DNA from 2 places in the Vibrio zhugei genome. Region 2 is predicted to be linked to the other one. Evidence: predicted binding sites of a transcription regulator. Region 2 holds the regulator's gene; the other holds the start of a gene.
What was found. Region 2 encodes CRP, which controls carbon source genes, mostly activating them, when cyclic AMP is high. Its sites were predicted from a motif close to TGTGANNNNNNTCACA; they were not measured.
Positions count from the first base shown of each region.

Region 1: mlc (sugar metabolism global transcriptional regulator Mlc) is a predicted target of CRP. The motif match lies at 1,589-1,604, and genes of this name have one in related genera.

Region 1 covers NZ_CP033078.1:993,776-1,000,497, reverse strand. The annotation lists gene EAE30_RS09925 (chemotaxis protein CheV) at 1-201, opposite strand, end outside; gene mlc (sugar metabolism global transcriptional regulator Mlc) at 296-1,513, opposite strand; gene pyk (pyruvate kinase) at 1,802-3,247, shown strand; gene EAE30_RS09910 (patatin-like phospholipase family protein) at 3,346-4,536, opposite strand; gene cydH (cytochrome bd-I oxidase subunit CydH) at 4,558-4,644, opposite strand; gene EAE30_RS09900 (sodium-dependent transporter) at 5,228-6,700, shown strand; gene EAE30_RS09895 (MetS family NSS transporter small subunit) at 6,697-6,722, shown strand, end outside.
Region 2 covers NZ_CP033078.1:2,567,933-2,574,654, forward strand. The annotation lists gene EAE30_RS17080 (hydrolase) at 1-20, shown strand, start outside; gene EAE30_RS17085 (YheU family protein) at 58-264, shown strand; gene EAE30_RS17090 (phosphoribulokinase) at 362-1,231, shown strand; gene crp (cAMP-activated global transcriptional regulator CRP) at 1,476-2,108, shown strand; gene EAE30_RS17100 (DUF1338 domain-containing protein) at 2,178-2,975, opposite strand; gene astD (succinylglutamate-semialdehyde dehydrogenase) at 3,002-4,459, opposite strand; gene astA (arginine N-succinyltransferase) at 4,488-5,507, opposite strand; gene EAE30_RS17115 (aspartate aminotransferase family protein) at 5,606-6,722, opposite strand, start outside.

The DNA of each region.
Region 1 (6,722 bases), 1.3 Mb from region 2:
TCCTCGCAGAGAAGCAACGCCTGTAATGTGCATATGCGAGCCTGGTAACTTAGTTAACACCGGTACTTTGATCACTTCTTTTACTTTAAAAACGTTAATCGCAAAGTATTGGCTACTGTGTAAACTAAACAACAAGAGCTCTAAGCGGTTTTCACCAACTAAATTGGTGCGCGCATCGACCGTGTTTAAAACGCCTGACATAGGGATTCCTAACTATGGATGACCATCAATAACATTATAGCCAGATATGTAAAATGTAAAACTGACTCATCATTAATTTCATTATAATGACGAATCAACCTTCCACAACTTTCATTAATAAAACGCCATCATAAAGCGCTTGTTTAATCAAAGCGGCGCCTGGCATAGTGGCTTGTCTATAGAAACGGGACTCGGCAAGCTCTAAACCGTCTTGGTATCGAGGATAGGTTTGTTGCTCTATGCATTGCATTAATACAGGATAGAGGACATCTTTTGCCTGATTGATCACACCACCAATCAAAATCCGTTCAGGATTAAAAATATTAATAATGATGGAAAGAGCGGCGCCAAGATAGCGGCCTAAGTGTTCAATGGCATCAACCGCTACGTCATCACCTTGTGCAGCGGCATGGCAGACAGCTTCTATCGTGAGTTCATCTTGTTCGGAAAGAATCGACGTATCGCCTTGATGTAAACGCTTTTCTACATAACTTTGAATGGCTTGAGACGTTGCTACCGTTTCTAAGCAGCCGATATTACCACACTCACAACGTTTTCCATATGGGTCTATCTGAATATGACTCAAATCACCAATATGCCCCTTGCGTCCTTGTACAATGTGTCCATCGACAATGATGCCCGCTTCCACCCCATGATGGATCGACACCAACACCGAGTTATCAACATCTTGAGCGTGACCGAATAAACGCTCCGCTAGCGCCCAAGCCCGTGTATCATTGGCAACAAAAACGGGCAATCCAGTGGCATTATGAATCGCTTCGCCGATTGGCAAATCACAAATATCCGTATGCGGAATTCTGAGGATGATGCCCTCAGCAGAATTGACCAATCCTGGTACGGTAACCGCTACACTGGTCACCCGGCCAAGCAGTCCAGCATACGTATCAAAAAAATACTTAATTTCATACAGCAGGCGAGCCAGTAGATCCTCGTTATCGGTTTCATGAATATCGATTTTATTATCGACTAATACGTCGCCACCGAGCTCATGCAAGGCCAAAACCAGATAATCTTTACCAAGGCGAACCGATAAAAACTGCCATCCTTCATTCAGGGTTTGCAAGCCAATTGCCGGTCGACCTCGAGAAATGGCTTCTTGAACCGTTGTTTCATGGACTAAATGGGCATCAATGAGTTCACGGGTAATTTTAGTGATACTCGCGGGTGCGAGAGCGCTCTCTTTCGATAAGTCGATACGAGAGATGGGACCGTTTTGATCGATCAACTTATACACACGGCCAGCATTCACCTGCTTGATATGGTCAATGTGTCCGGGTTGGGCCATGTACATTATTTACTCCAAGAACGAAAAACTGTGTAATTTTTTTACTTTGCGAAGTAATTGTGAAGTCACTTGATGACTAGCCGTGACTCGTATCACGCAACAATATGGAAGTTTGCGCGCTATGTCATAGTGTAAGTACATCATCATACCCAGTTTTTTCGCCTAATCTTTAGATTCAACCAGCAAATTCTGTAAATGCCACTGGTAAATTCCCGATTCACTTCCAAACTTAAATGGCATTACTTCTCTATTCTTTTGACAACCCGCATCGTCATCCATCATCAGGAGCAGGTTATGACAACGGCACAAAGAAGAACAAAAATTGTGACAACATTAGGCCCATCCACTGACAAAGAGGACATATTAGAAGCCATTATTAACGCTGGAGCCAATGTTGTACGCATGAACTTTTCCCACGGCAGTGCAGATGATCATAAACGCCGTGCAGAGCAAGTACGACGTATTGCGAAAAAGCTCGGCCGAACCGTCGCCATATTAGGTGATCTGCAAGGCCCGAAAATTCGTGTATCGACTTTTGAACACAATCGAATAGAACTGAATGAAGGCGACCACTTTATTCTTGATGCCGATATGGCGCCTGGGCAAGGTAATCAGTCGGCGGTAGGCATCGACTACAAACGCTTACCACAAGATGTACAGCGTGATGATTTATTGATGTTGGATGATGGCCGAGTGCAACTCAAAGTGCTCAAGGTGGAAGGACCTAAAATCTATACAGAAGTCATCATTGGCGGGATACTCTCCAACAATAAAGGCATCAACAAGAAAGGGGGCGGCCTGTCTGCCGATGCACTGACCGAGAAAGATAAACGGGATATCGTGCTAGCCGCTGAAATCGATGTCGATTACCTCGCAATTTCCTTCCCTCGTAATGGTGAAGACATGAAATATGCGCGCCGTTTAGCCAAAGAAGCGGGACTCAACACGCGTATGGTCGCGAAAGTCGAACGTGCAGAGACGGTGTCTAGTGATGAGAATATCGATGACATTGTGATGGAATCGGATGTCATCATGGTGGCTCGTGGGGATTTGGGGGTGGAAATTGGCGATCCTGAGTTGATCGGCGTACAAAAAAAATTAATTACACGTGCGAAGAATTTAAATCGTGTCGTCATCACGGCCACACAAATGATGGAATCAATGATCGCCAACCCAATGCCTACTCGAGCCGAGGTGATGGACGTTGCCAACGCCGTATTAGATGGTACCGATGCAGTCATGCTTTCCGGTGAAACGGCGGCTGGCCTTTACCCTGTTGAGACGGTGGAAGCGATGGCGGCTGTCTGTATTGGCGCTGAAAAAATGATTGAGTCTAACAATCAGAGTTATCGTATATCCGGTTCATTCGCCACCGAACAAGAAGCCATTGCCATGTCGACCATTTACGCCGCCAATCATTTGGATGGCGTTCAAGCGATGGTCACGTTCACAGAATCCGGTCGCACCGCGTTAATGACCTCTCGTCTCAATACGACGTTTCCTATCTTTGCACTCTCACGCAATCACGCCGCGCTCAATCGCTGTGCGTTGTATCGTGGTGTCACACCTTTTCATTTTGACGGGGCAGAACAAGTGGGCCATGAACTGGCACAAAATGCGCTAGAGGCGTTAAAAGAGGCAGGATTACTGGAGTTTGGTGATTTGGTGATCATCACCCAAGGGGACATTACCAATGTCGAAGGCACCACGAACTGCATGCGTATATTACCCGTGTTGTAATAGACACAGCCTTGTTCACGCGTTTACGCGACAATGTCAAAGAGCCTCCATCTCGGCAGGCTCTTTATGTGCTGGACTGTGACTGCCCTGTCACACAATTACAGATTCATCGGATCGACATCGTTGATGTCGAGATGATCCAATATGGTACGAGCTGACCACTTAGATACGGCTGTTTGATATTGAGCGATAAAACGCTTTCCTGCTTCCATCCCCAACTCATAGTCATTAATTAAATCTTCACGGCGACTCAGCAAAGAGCTCGACTTAAGTGGCTCGCTGGGCGCGATTTGAATAATAAACGTATCGTCTGGAGGCGACGTTAAAAATTCTTGCGTTAACCCATACGTTTGATAGTGCACCATCAACATATCTGCTAACCCCGAATCAAACTTGTCTCCTAACAAATAACTCAGACGATAGATATCATCCGCACCAAACATCCAACGTCCACCATTCATCACATTCAGGCCTTGCGCTCTCGCTTTGCCTTTATGTTGCTGCACAAACGACTGCCAGTCTCGCTTCCATTCTTGCAACTTGGTTTGCCACTGGAGTTGAATGCTATTGAGTGAATCTTTAAACCAAGCCACTTTGCGACTTTCTATGTCATTTTCTAACTGTGTTTGCAACGTGTCTTCAACACACTCGGTGCGTACCACCGTAATAAAACGTGCATCACGTCGCCACGCTTCTTGAACGGGAATTGCCGCCGACACCCCACCATCAACGTAATCGTATCCTTTAATGGGTACCACGCCTTGATAAAGTCTGGGGATAGCACACGTTGCTGCCAGCACCGCACGCCAGTCTTCTCCCATCATCGGTAAATAATGATCTTCTAGGTCTGAAGTATTCGTAGCCGCAGCAAACGCCCGTCGATTCTTACTGCGTAACATCTCGCGCCCAGTCGAAATATCCAACCGATAAGGGTCGATTTGAATTTGGTCAAACGCCCAATCCAAATTCATATACTGTTTGCGTCGGATATAACTGAAGAGGTGAAAAAACTCGGGATTGGTCGTCAGTTCTGTAATAAAGGATTTACCTAACCCTTCTTGACGACAAATAAATGGACATAAATTCAATGCACCCGCTGACGTACCAAAATACTCATCAAAGGGATCAAACTTAGCCTGTAAAAATGCATCAAATACGCCGGCGGTAAAGATGCCACGTTGGCCCCCGCCTTGAGCAACCAACGCACTTTTTCCACTGATAAATCTGGATAACTGATCGTTATCAATACTTTCACTAGCGGGACAAATGGTTCCACTATTACGCCCCATCTGCGCACTCCTGATATTGGCTTACATAATCGCTATTAAACCAGCTCCTATGAAGACAATAAAGGAAATGGCGGTAATAACGAGAGACATTTTTAGATTAAAGTTCATTGTACACTCCTATTGATACATTCAAACGATAAAATTGACGCAGTTATCGCTCAATAATAGCGGATACTATGCAACGAAAAGCTTAATCATAGTCACAGTTATAACAGTGCTCATAAACAGATTCCACTCCGTTTGATCTACATCAAAAAATAAACTGTTGTAAAAATCGTCACAAAAGCCGCTTGTCACACCAGAGTTTTACATCACCAATCACTACTATTTAAGTGATGTTCACCAGAATTATCAATTAATGTCCCATTTATTGCTAATAAACACACAAAAGAACGAGATAAAACACCAAAATTAGACTAAGAATGGACGCTATCATTTAGTTGCCAGCCTAAAAATAAAATTGTAGGCTTAGTGGTAATGCACAGCTGAATATTTCAGATTTTGCAAACACACATCATTAATATTGAAATAATATTCTGATTTATCGATTAGCTAAAAACAAATAACTAATAATTTGTAAAATCATAGATGATTTGTATTCGTTACATCAAACCTACCGAATAAATGTCGTCCATGACTTCACATAAAACCATAAAGCAATTGAATGACTCAGAGTAGGAAGGAGTACATTATGAAGCGAGAACAATGGGGCTCACGCACTGGATTTATTCTAGCTGCAGTTGGGTCTGCCGTCGGATTAGGGAATATCTGGCGCTTCCCCTATATGGCGTATGAAAACGGCGGTGGTGCGTTTTTTATTCCTTACCTATTTGCCATGCTAACCGCAGGCATTCCATTTATGATCCTTGAATTTAGTATGGGTCAACGCCATCGTGGCAGCGCTCCGAAGACACTATCCATTATTCATAAAAAATTTGAGTGGCTCGGTTGGTTCCAAGTAGGCGTCGCCGCTGTTATTGCGATCTATTACGTTGCTGTTATTGGCTGGGCCATCTCCTACTTCGGATTATCTTTTACGCAAGGTTGGGGAGCCGATACCAATACGTACTTTTTCTCGGATTATCTCAAGTTAGGAGATAACTCACCAACGAATCTAGGCAGTATTCAGTGGGGTATTGCCCTTGCGATGACCATTGCTTGGGGCATCACTTACGCAGCCGTTGCCGGAGGGGTTAAATCGGGAATTGAGCGTGCATCCAAGATCATGATGCCAATTCTCTTTTTGATGGTCATTGGCTTGATTGCTCGTATGATTACGTTACCTGGCGCTCTAGAAGGTGTGACTTACCTGTTCAAACCTGACTTCAGCAAGATCTGGGATTTACAAGTATGGGCGGCCGCTTATGGTCAGATTTTCTTCACACTGAGTATTGGCTTTGCCATCATGCTGGCTTATTCAAGTTACTTACCAGAGAAATCCGATATCAGTAACAATGCCTTTATTACGGTATTACTGAACTGTGGCTTCTCAATTCTAGCGGGTATCATGATCTTCTCTGTATTGGGCTACATGGCGAGCGCACAGGGCAAAGGCATCACAGATGTGGTCAGCTCGGGTGTCGGTTTGGCCTTTGTCACTATCCCTGAGGCAATCAATTTATTACCTATTCCCTATATCTTGGGTCCATTGTTCTTCTTCGCGTTAGTCATTGCTGGTCTAAGCTCTCACATTTCCTTGGTGGAAGCGGTAACGTCTTCGATCATCGATAAACTGGGTTGTAGTCGTCGTAAAGCGGCCAACTGTGTCGTCGGTATCGGTTTTGTTATCTCAATGGCCTATGCAACAAACGGTGGCTTACTACTGCTCGACTTAGTCGATCACTTTGCCAACAATATCGGTATTCTTGCGAGCTGTTTAGTAGAGCTTGTGCTGATGGCATGGTTAATGAAAATCTCTCATTCTCGTGATTACGCGAATAAACAATCGGATTTCCATATTGCGGTCTGGTTTGATATCTGTCTTAAATTTATCTCTCCAGCAATGCTTATTATCATCTTAACGGACAAAGTCGACACTCTCGTGACTGATGGATACGGTGGCTACAATCTCACATTAGGTTGGGTAATGATCGGCCTACTGCTTGTCGCCGGTATTATCATTAACCTCAACAGCAAGCAATCTGCACAAGGAGTAAACGCATGACAACAGGTGCCATTATCATGAT
Region 2 (6,722 bases):
AAAACCGTGTGTCATCGTGACATACTATCGTGATATTCAGTTCCCTATGAGGCTATTATGATCATCCCTTGGCAACAAATCGATGCCGACACACTCGACAATCTAATCCGTGAGTTTGTCCTACGTGAAGGAACGGATTACGGCTCACAAGAAGTGACGCTCGATCAAAAAGTGCAACAAGTGAAGCAGCAAATACAATCCGGTGATGCGGTTGTGGTGTACTCCGAACTTCATGAAACGGTCGATATCAAACGCGACCTCTAAACAGTGCTCAGGGACAGAGCGTTTTTCCGTGCTATAGTAAATCCAACGCGATTCATTCGCATCGTTATCAATCAGGAATCAAAAGACAAGGTTTGTCATGTCAGCGAAACATCCCATCATTGCCGTTACCGGTTCCTCAGGAGCCGGCACAACAACGACATCCGAAGCATTTCGCAAAATGTTTAATATGATGTCAGTGAAACCCGCATGGGTAGAAGGTGATAGTTTTCATCGTTATACCCGACCTGAAATGGACGTCGCGATCCGCAAAGCGCGCGAACAAGGCCGTCATATCAGTTACTTTGGCCCTGAAGCCAATAACTTTGCCGCGCTTGGCGACTTTTTCCGTCAGTATGGTAAAGATGGTTCAGGACAAATTCGTCGCTATTTGCACAGCTTTGATGAGGCGGTTCCCTATAACCAAATGCCGGGCACATTTACCCCATGGCAAGACATCCCCGAACAAACCGATGTGCTGTTTTATGAAGGTCTGCATGGCGGCGTAGTCGATGGGGATATTAACGTGGCACAACACGTCGACTTTCTGATTGGCATGGTCCCCATTGTTAACTTGGAATGGATTCAGAAGTACGTGCGTGACACACGCGACCGCGGCCATTCGCGCGAAGCGGTGATGGACTCCATTGTCCGCTCTATGGACGACTATCTCAAATACATCACGCCGCAGTTTTCACGTACACACATCAACTTTCAGCGTGTTCCGACGGTGGACACATCCAACCCTCTGAATGCCAAAGGGATTCCAAGTTTAGACGAAAGTTTTGTGGTCATTCGTCTACGCGGTATCAAACACGTCGACTTTCCCTATCTGCTTTCTATGATTGATAGTTCATTTATGTCACAGCATAATACGATTGTTGTACCGGGCGGAAAAATGAGTTTTGCTATGGAACTGATTGTTCGACCGATCCTACAACAATTAATCGAAAGTGGAAAAATTGGGTGATTCATTCTGTTCAAATGCCGCTTACTTTTCATACCGTGATCATAAGCACGTTTTTGCGCAGTAAATCCCCCTTTGTAAGCGATTTAAATCAAGAAATTCCGCGTGAAAAAGGATACTATTTCATAACGGAAACACAAGAAAACTTGCGGTGAATCCAAACTCTTCTTATTCTAGGAAGTCATGAGGCTTCGCTAAATTAAACATGGATAGCGGCAAGCGTACCCTGCAGAGGAAGTGAGATATTATGGTTCTAGGTAAACCTCAAACCGACCCAACTTTAGAGTGGTTTCTTTCACATTGTCACATTCATAAGTACCCTTCTAAAAGCACGTTAATTCATGCGGGTGAGAAGGCTGAAACTCTTTACTACATTGTAAAAGGTTCAGTGGCGGTATTGATTAAAGATGAAGAAGGCAAGGAAATGATCCTTTCCTACTTAAACCAAGGTGACTTTATTGGTGAGCTTGGTCTCTTTGAGGAAGGACAAGAACGTACCGCTTGGGTTCGTGCTAAGTCACCTTGTGAAGTGGCTGAAATTTCATTTAAGAAATTCCGTCAGTTAATTCAGGTTAACCCTGACATTCTGATGCGTCTATCTGGGCAAATGGCAAGTCGTCTTCAAGTCACCAGTCAGAAAGTGGGCGATCTCGCTTTCCTAGACGTGACCGGTCGTATTGCGCAAACGCTACTTAACCTAGCAAAACAACCTGATGCAATGACGCACCCAGACGGAATGCAAATCAAGATTACACGCCAAGAGATCGGTCAGATCGTCGGGTGTTCTCGCGAAACAGTGGGCCGTATACTAAAAATGCTAGAAGAGCAGAACTTGATTTCTGCCCACGGTAAAACCATTGTTGTGTACGGGACTCGTTAAGTTTTAACGCATCTCGTAGAATCAAAACCACCGCACCTACACGGTGGTTTTTTTATGCCTGTAATATCGCTAACTTTTACGGTCAGTACTTTGGAAAATTTTATCCGCATTCGCGGCGACAAACCCTTGATACAACTGCCCATCGGCTTGCGGATAGCGTTTCGCAAACTCATAAAATCCTCCGGGAATACTCGCATCCATGTCGGAAAAGATCACACCGACCTCGTCCGCCATCGTCGAGGACTGTTCGAGTAACACCTGTGGCGTTCCTTTCACTGTGCCGCCAATATCATTGAGGGTAAAACCTTGTTCCTCCAAGTAATCGTTAAGCGACTCCACGCTGGCAAAACGCGATAATTGATTAACACTCACAGTAAAATGATTCGCCCCATACCCATGAGCCGCAACCCACGCCGCGTACTCACTCTCCTGAGAAAGCTCGAAGTATTCCGAGTAGCTCACATCCCAAGGACGGCCTTGCCATAAGAACTCAGGCGTTGACCAAGGCAAATCGTCAATCTGCCCAATCAAGCGTGCCACAATAGCCTGCAGTGCTTGACTGCATTCATCGAGATGCAACTCACTGATGAACACTTTAGGTAGCGTTGCGTCGGGATGACGTAAATGCTTGGCGTATAAATGCTTCGCTTCAAAATGATAATCCCCTTCAGCTTGGTATCCCAAGTCTAAAAAAGGCTTCGCTAGCACCTCTAAGCCAATGTCGCGATGGGCAAAAGTACGCAAAGCAATATGGTCATTAATCAAGGGCGACTCTTCTTGTAACAAAGCATGAACTTGCAATGCAGAAGGACATAAGCGTGTCGTATAGTCTTGCCACAAAGCGTCAAATACATCATGGATGTGCATGGTGCCTCCTTAGGTTGAGATCGGCGCTAGAAAGAGAGACCTGGGCTTTTTTGCTCGGGCAGTACGGTACACGCACCTTCCATTGAAGCCATTGGGTACGCACAATAATCCGCAGCATAATAAGCGCTCGGCCGTAAATTACCGGAATCTCCTGGTCCACCAAATGGCGCATCGCTGCTCGCCCCAGTCAGTGCTCGGTTGCGATTAACAATGCCCGCTCGAATATGTGTAATGAAAAACTCCCACTCCTTATCCTCAGTAGAAATCAATCCGGCAGACAGGCCAAAGCGAGTGTCATTTGCAAGATCAACCGCCTGCGGTAAGGTTTGGTAACGAATCACTTGCAAGAGAGGACCAAAATATTCTTCATCCGGTAAATCGGCCACCTTGGTGACATCAATAATGCCCGGCGAGACAAACGCATGGCTTCCTTGCTGCGCCTCAAGTAACGCGCTCGCTCCTTGAGATTGGAGCTTGGCTTGCGCGTGCAAGATATGCTTTGCCGCGGCTTGAGAAATCAGCGGCCCCATAAATGGCGCCGGCTCTGCGAACGGAGTGCCCATAACAAGCCGTTGAGTCACCTCAATTAAACGCTCTAATAACGCATCACCATGTGCCCCCTCTGGTACATATAAGCGACGTGCACAGGTACAACGTTGACCTGCGCTCAAAAAAGCCGATTGAACAATCGTATAAACCGTCGCTTCGACATCACCATAATGGTTTGAAACTACCAAAGGATTGTTGCCCCCCATTTCCAGAGCTAACATTTTCCCCGGCTGTCCGGCAAATTGTCGATGCAAAAGCTGTCCAGTCTGCGCGCTGCCAGTAAACAAGAGCCCATCAATCCCTTTCGACTCGGCCAATGCTATGCCAGTTTCTTTCGCGCCCTGCACCAAATTCAGGACACCGTCAGGCAAGCCCGCTTGCTGCCACAGACGCACCATTAATTCACCACATAAAGGGGTTTGTTCTGAAGGCTTAAATACAATGGTATTGCCAGCTAATAATGCTGGAATAATATGCCCATTGGGGAGATGACAAGGGAAGTTATAAGGACCAAACACCGCCATGACTCCCAAAGGGCGATGGCGAAGGACCACTTGATTACCATTCACGGTTTTCGCATGCTCTCCTGTGCGCTCATGATACGCTTGAGCCGAGATGGTCGCCTTACCGACCATGGCCGCCGCTTCATTGCGCGTTTCCCACAAGGGTTTGCCTGTCTCTTGAGCAATGGTTTGGGCGATGTGCTCTTTATTTTGCTTGACGACGTCAACAAACGCCGAGACATAAGCTTCTCGCTCAGCAAACGTGGATTGTCGCCAGTCGACTAATGCCGCGCGCGCGGCCGCCACCGCGGACGCCACTTGTTGAGCCGTGGCACCTTTCCCCTCCCATAGTATGCTCGCATCGTAAGGCGTCTTAGAACAAAGCGACGCGCCTTCACCGCTCAGCCATTTTCCTGCAATCCAATGTGTCATGATGTCTCCCTTATATGTCCTTATTCACCTAACATGCTAATACACGGACGAGATCTCCGGTGGTCACCAATAACGCTTGAGCCACATCCGGCGCTAAAATCACACTGTGATTTTCAACATTGATCGCGGCTTTCGCGGCGGTTGCTCGGAAACGTTGAAATTCGGTATTGATCAGCAAATAGTCTTTACAACTGGTATGCTCTGCCACTTCCACCGAATAACACTGTGACTGCCTCACCGACTCAATATGCTCTCGATCACATTCAACCGTTGGTCCCCCATCGAAAATATCAATGTAATTTCGGCACACGAACCCTTCCTGCTCTAATAACCGTAGAGCTGGTTTGGTGTTTTCATGGACTTTGCCAATCACAGCTTGCGCTTCTGGGCTTAATAAATTGACATAAATTGGCAGCTTGGGCATAAGGTCGGCAATGAAGCCTTTCTTACCCGTCCCGGTTAGATAGTCGGCCATAGTAAAATCGATTGAGAAAAAATGCTGCTGTAGCCACTGCCAAAATGGCGAGTGCCCTTCTGCATTGGATACGCCGCGCATTTCAGCGAAAATGGTACGAGAAAACCGCTCTGGATACTGGGCAAGCATCAACAAGCGACATTTAGACAACAGCCGCCCATTCAAACCACCACAAAATTGTGGCCTTAAGAACAGCGTGCAAATTTCCGAACACCCGGTGTAGTTATTACCAAAGGTTAACACCTTGACCACATTATTGACGTTCAAGCGTCGAGAAGAATGGACAATGGTACTGATATGATAGGAGTAAAACGGGACATCCCAGCCTACGGCCGCTTCAATCCCCGTGGTTCCGGCTACCTCACCGGTTTCTGAATCCACAGCCACCATGAGATACCCTTCATCTCCTGGTTGGCAAACACCGCTTTTCGCAAAACTGTTTTCAGAATGTTGAATACGATTTTTCAATAACACTTCATTGACAGGCAATGAGGTAAACCCATGTCCTGATTCGACGGCACATCGGTGAAGTGCTTCATAATCTGACATTGCGATAGGGCGAACTACTAGCATCAACATTCCCTCCAGATGCTAAGGGCCCTTCGCGGGCCCCTACTTCATTTATCACCACACGCTCTGCACTCGGCATCAAACGAGATGGCAATACCCACTCACACTAGGGTGGCAATTGCTTTATCTAGGCGAGCTAAACCTTCTTCAATATCTTGCTCTGGAATGATTAATGAAGGCGTTAAACGGACCACGTTCGCACCAGCGACGAGTAACATTAAGCCTTGTTTCCCTGATGCCACCAATATTTCACGAGCACGTCCCTGCCATGCGTCATTTAATTCGGCGCCAATTAATAATCCCTTTCCGCGGATATCTTTAAATATATGATATTTTTCGTTAATACGTGCTAAACCCGCTTTAAATAATGCTTCGCGCGCTTTCACACCCGCCAGCGTTTCAGGTTGAGTAATAATCTCCAACGCGGCGTTGGCGACCGCACACCCAAGAGGATTACCGCCATAGGTTGAACCATGCACGCCCACTTTAAAATGGCTCGCAATCTCGGTGGTCGTCAGCATTGCCCCAATCGGGAACCCCGCGCCCAGTGATTTTGCCGTGCTCAAAATATCCGGTGTCACTCCCAAGCCTTGATACGCATACAGCTCACCCGTACGCCCGTTGCCCGTCTGCACTTCATCGAAAATCAGCAGAGCATTGTGTTCATCACACAATTGACGGACTTGCTGTACGAAATCCGGATCCGGAGACACAATTCCGCCTTCACCTTGCAACGGTTCCATCATCACAGCACAGGTTTTTTCCGACAAATGCGCTTTCAATGCCGCAATATCATTGTATGGAATGTGCGTCACGTCAGCGGGTTTCGGACCAAAACCATCCGAGTAAGAGGCCTGTCCGCCCACGGTGACAGTGAAAAATGTTCGTCCATGAAACCCTTGCACAAACGCGAGGATTTCTGTTTTCTCAGGACCATAAACATCGGCCGCATAACGACGAGCCAATTTCAACGCGGCCTCGTTCGCCTCGGCGCCTGAGTTTGCAAAAAAGACTTTTTCGGCAAACGTATGCTCGGTTAACTTGCTGGCCAAACGTAATGCTGGCTCATTGGTCATGACATTACTCAAATGCCATAATTTCTTGCTTTGCTCTGTCAGTGCATTCACCATCGCTGGATGACAGTGACCAAGACAACTCACCGCGATTCCGCCTGCGAAATCAACATATTCGTTGCCCTGCTGATCCCATACGCGAGAG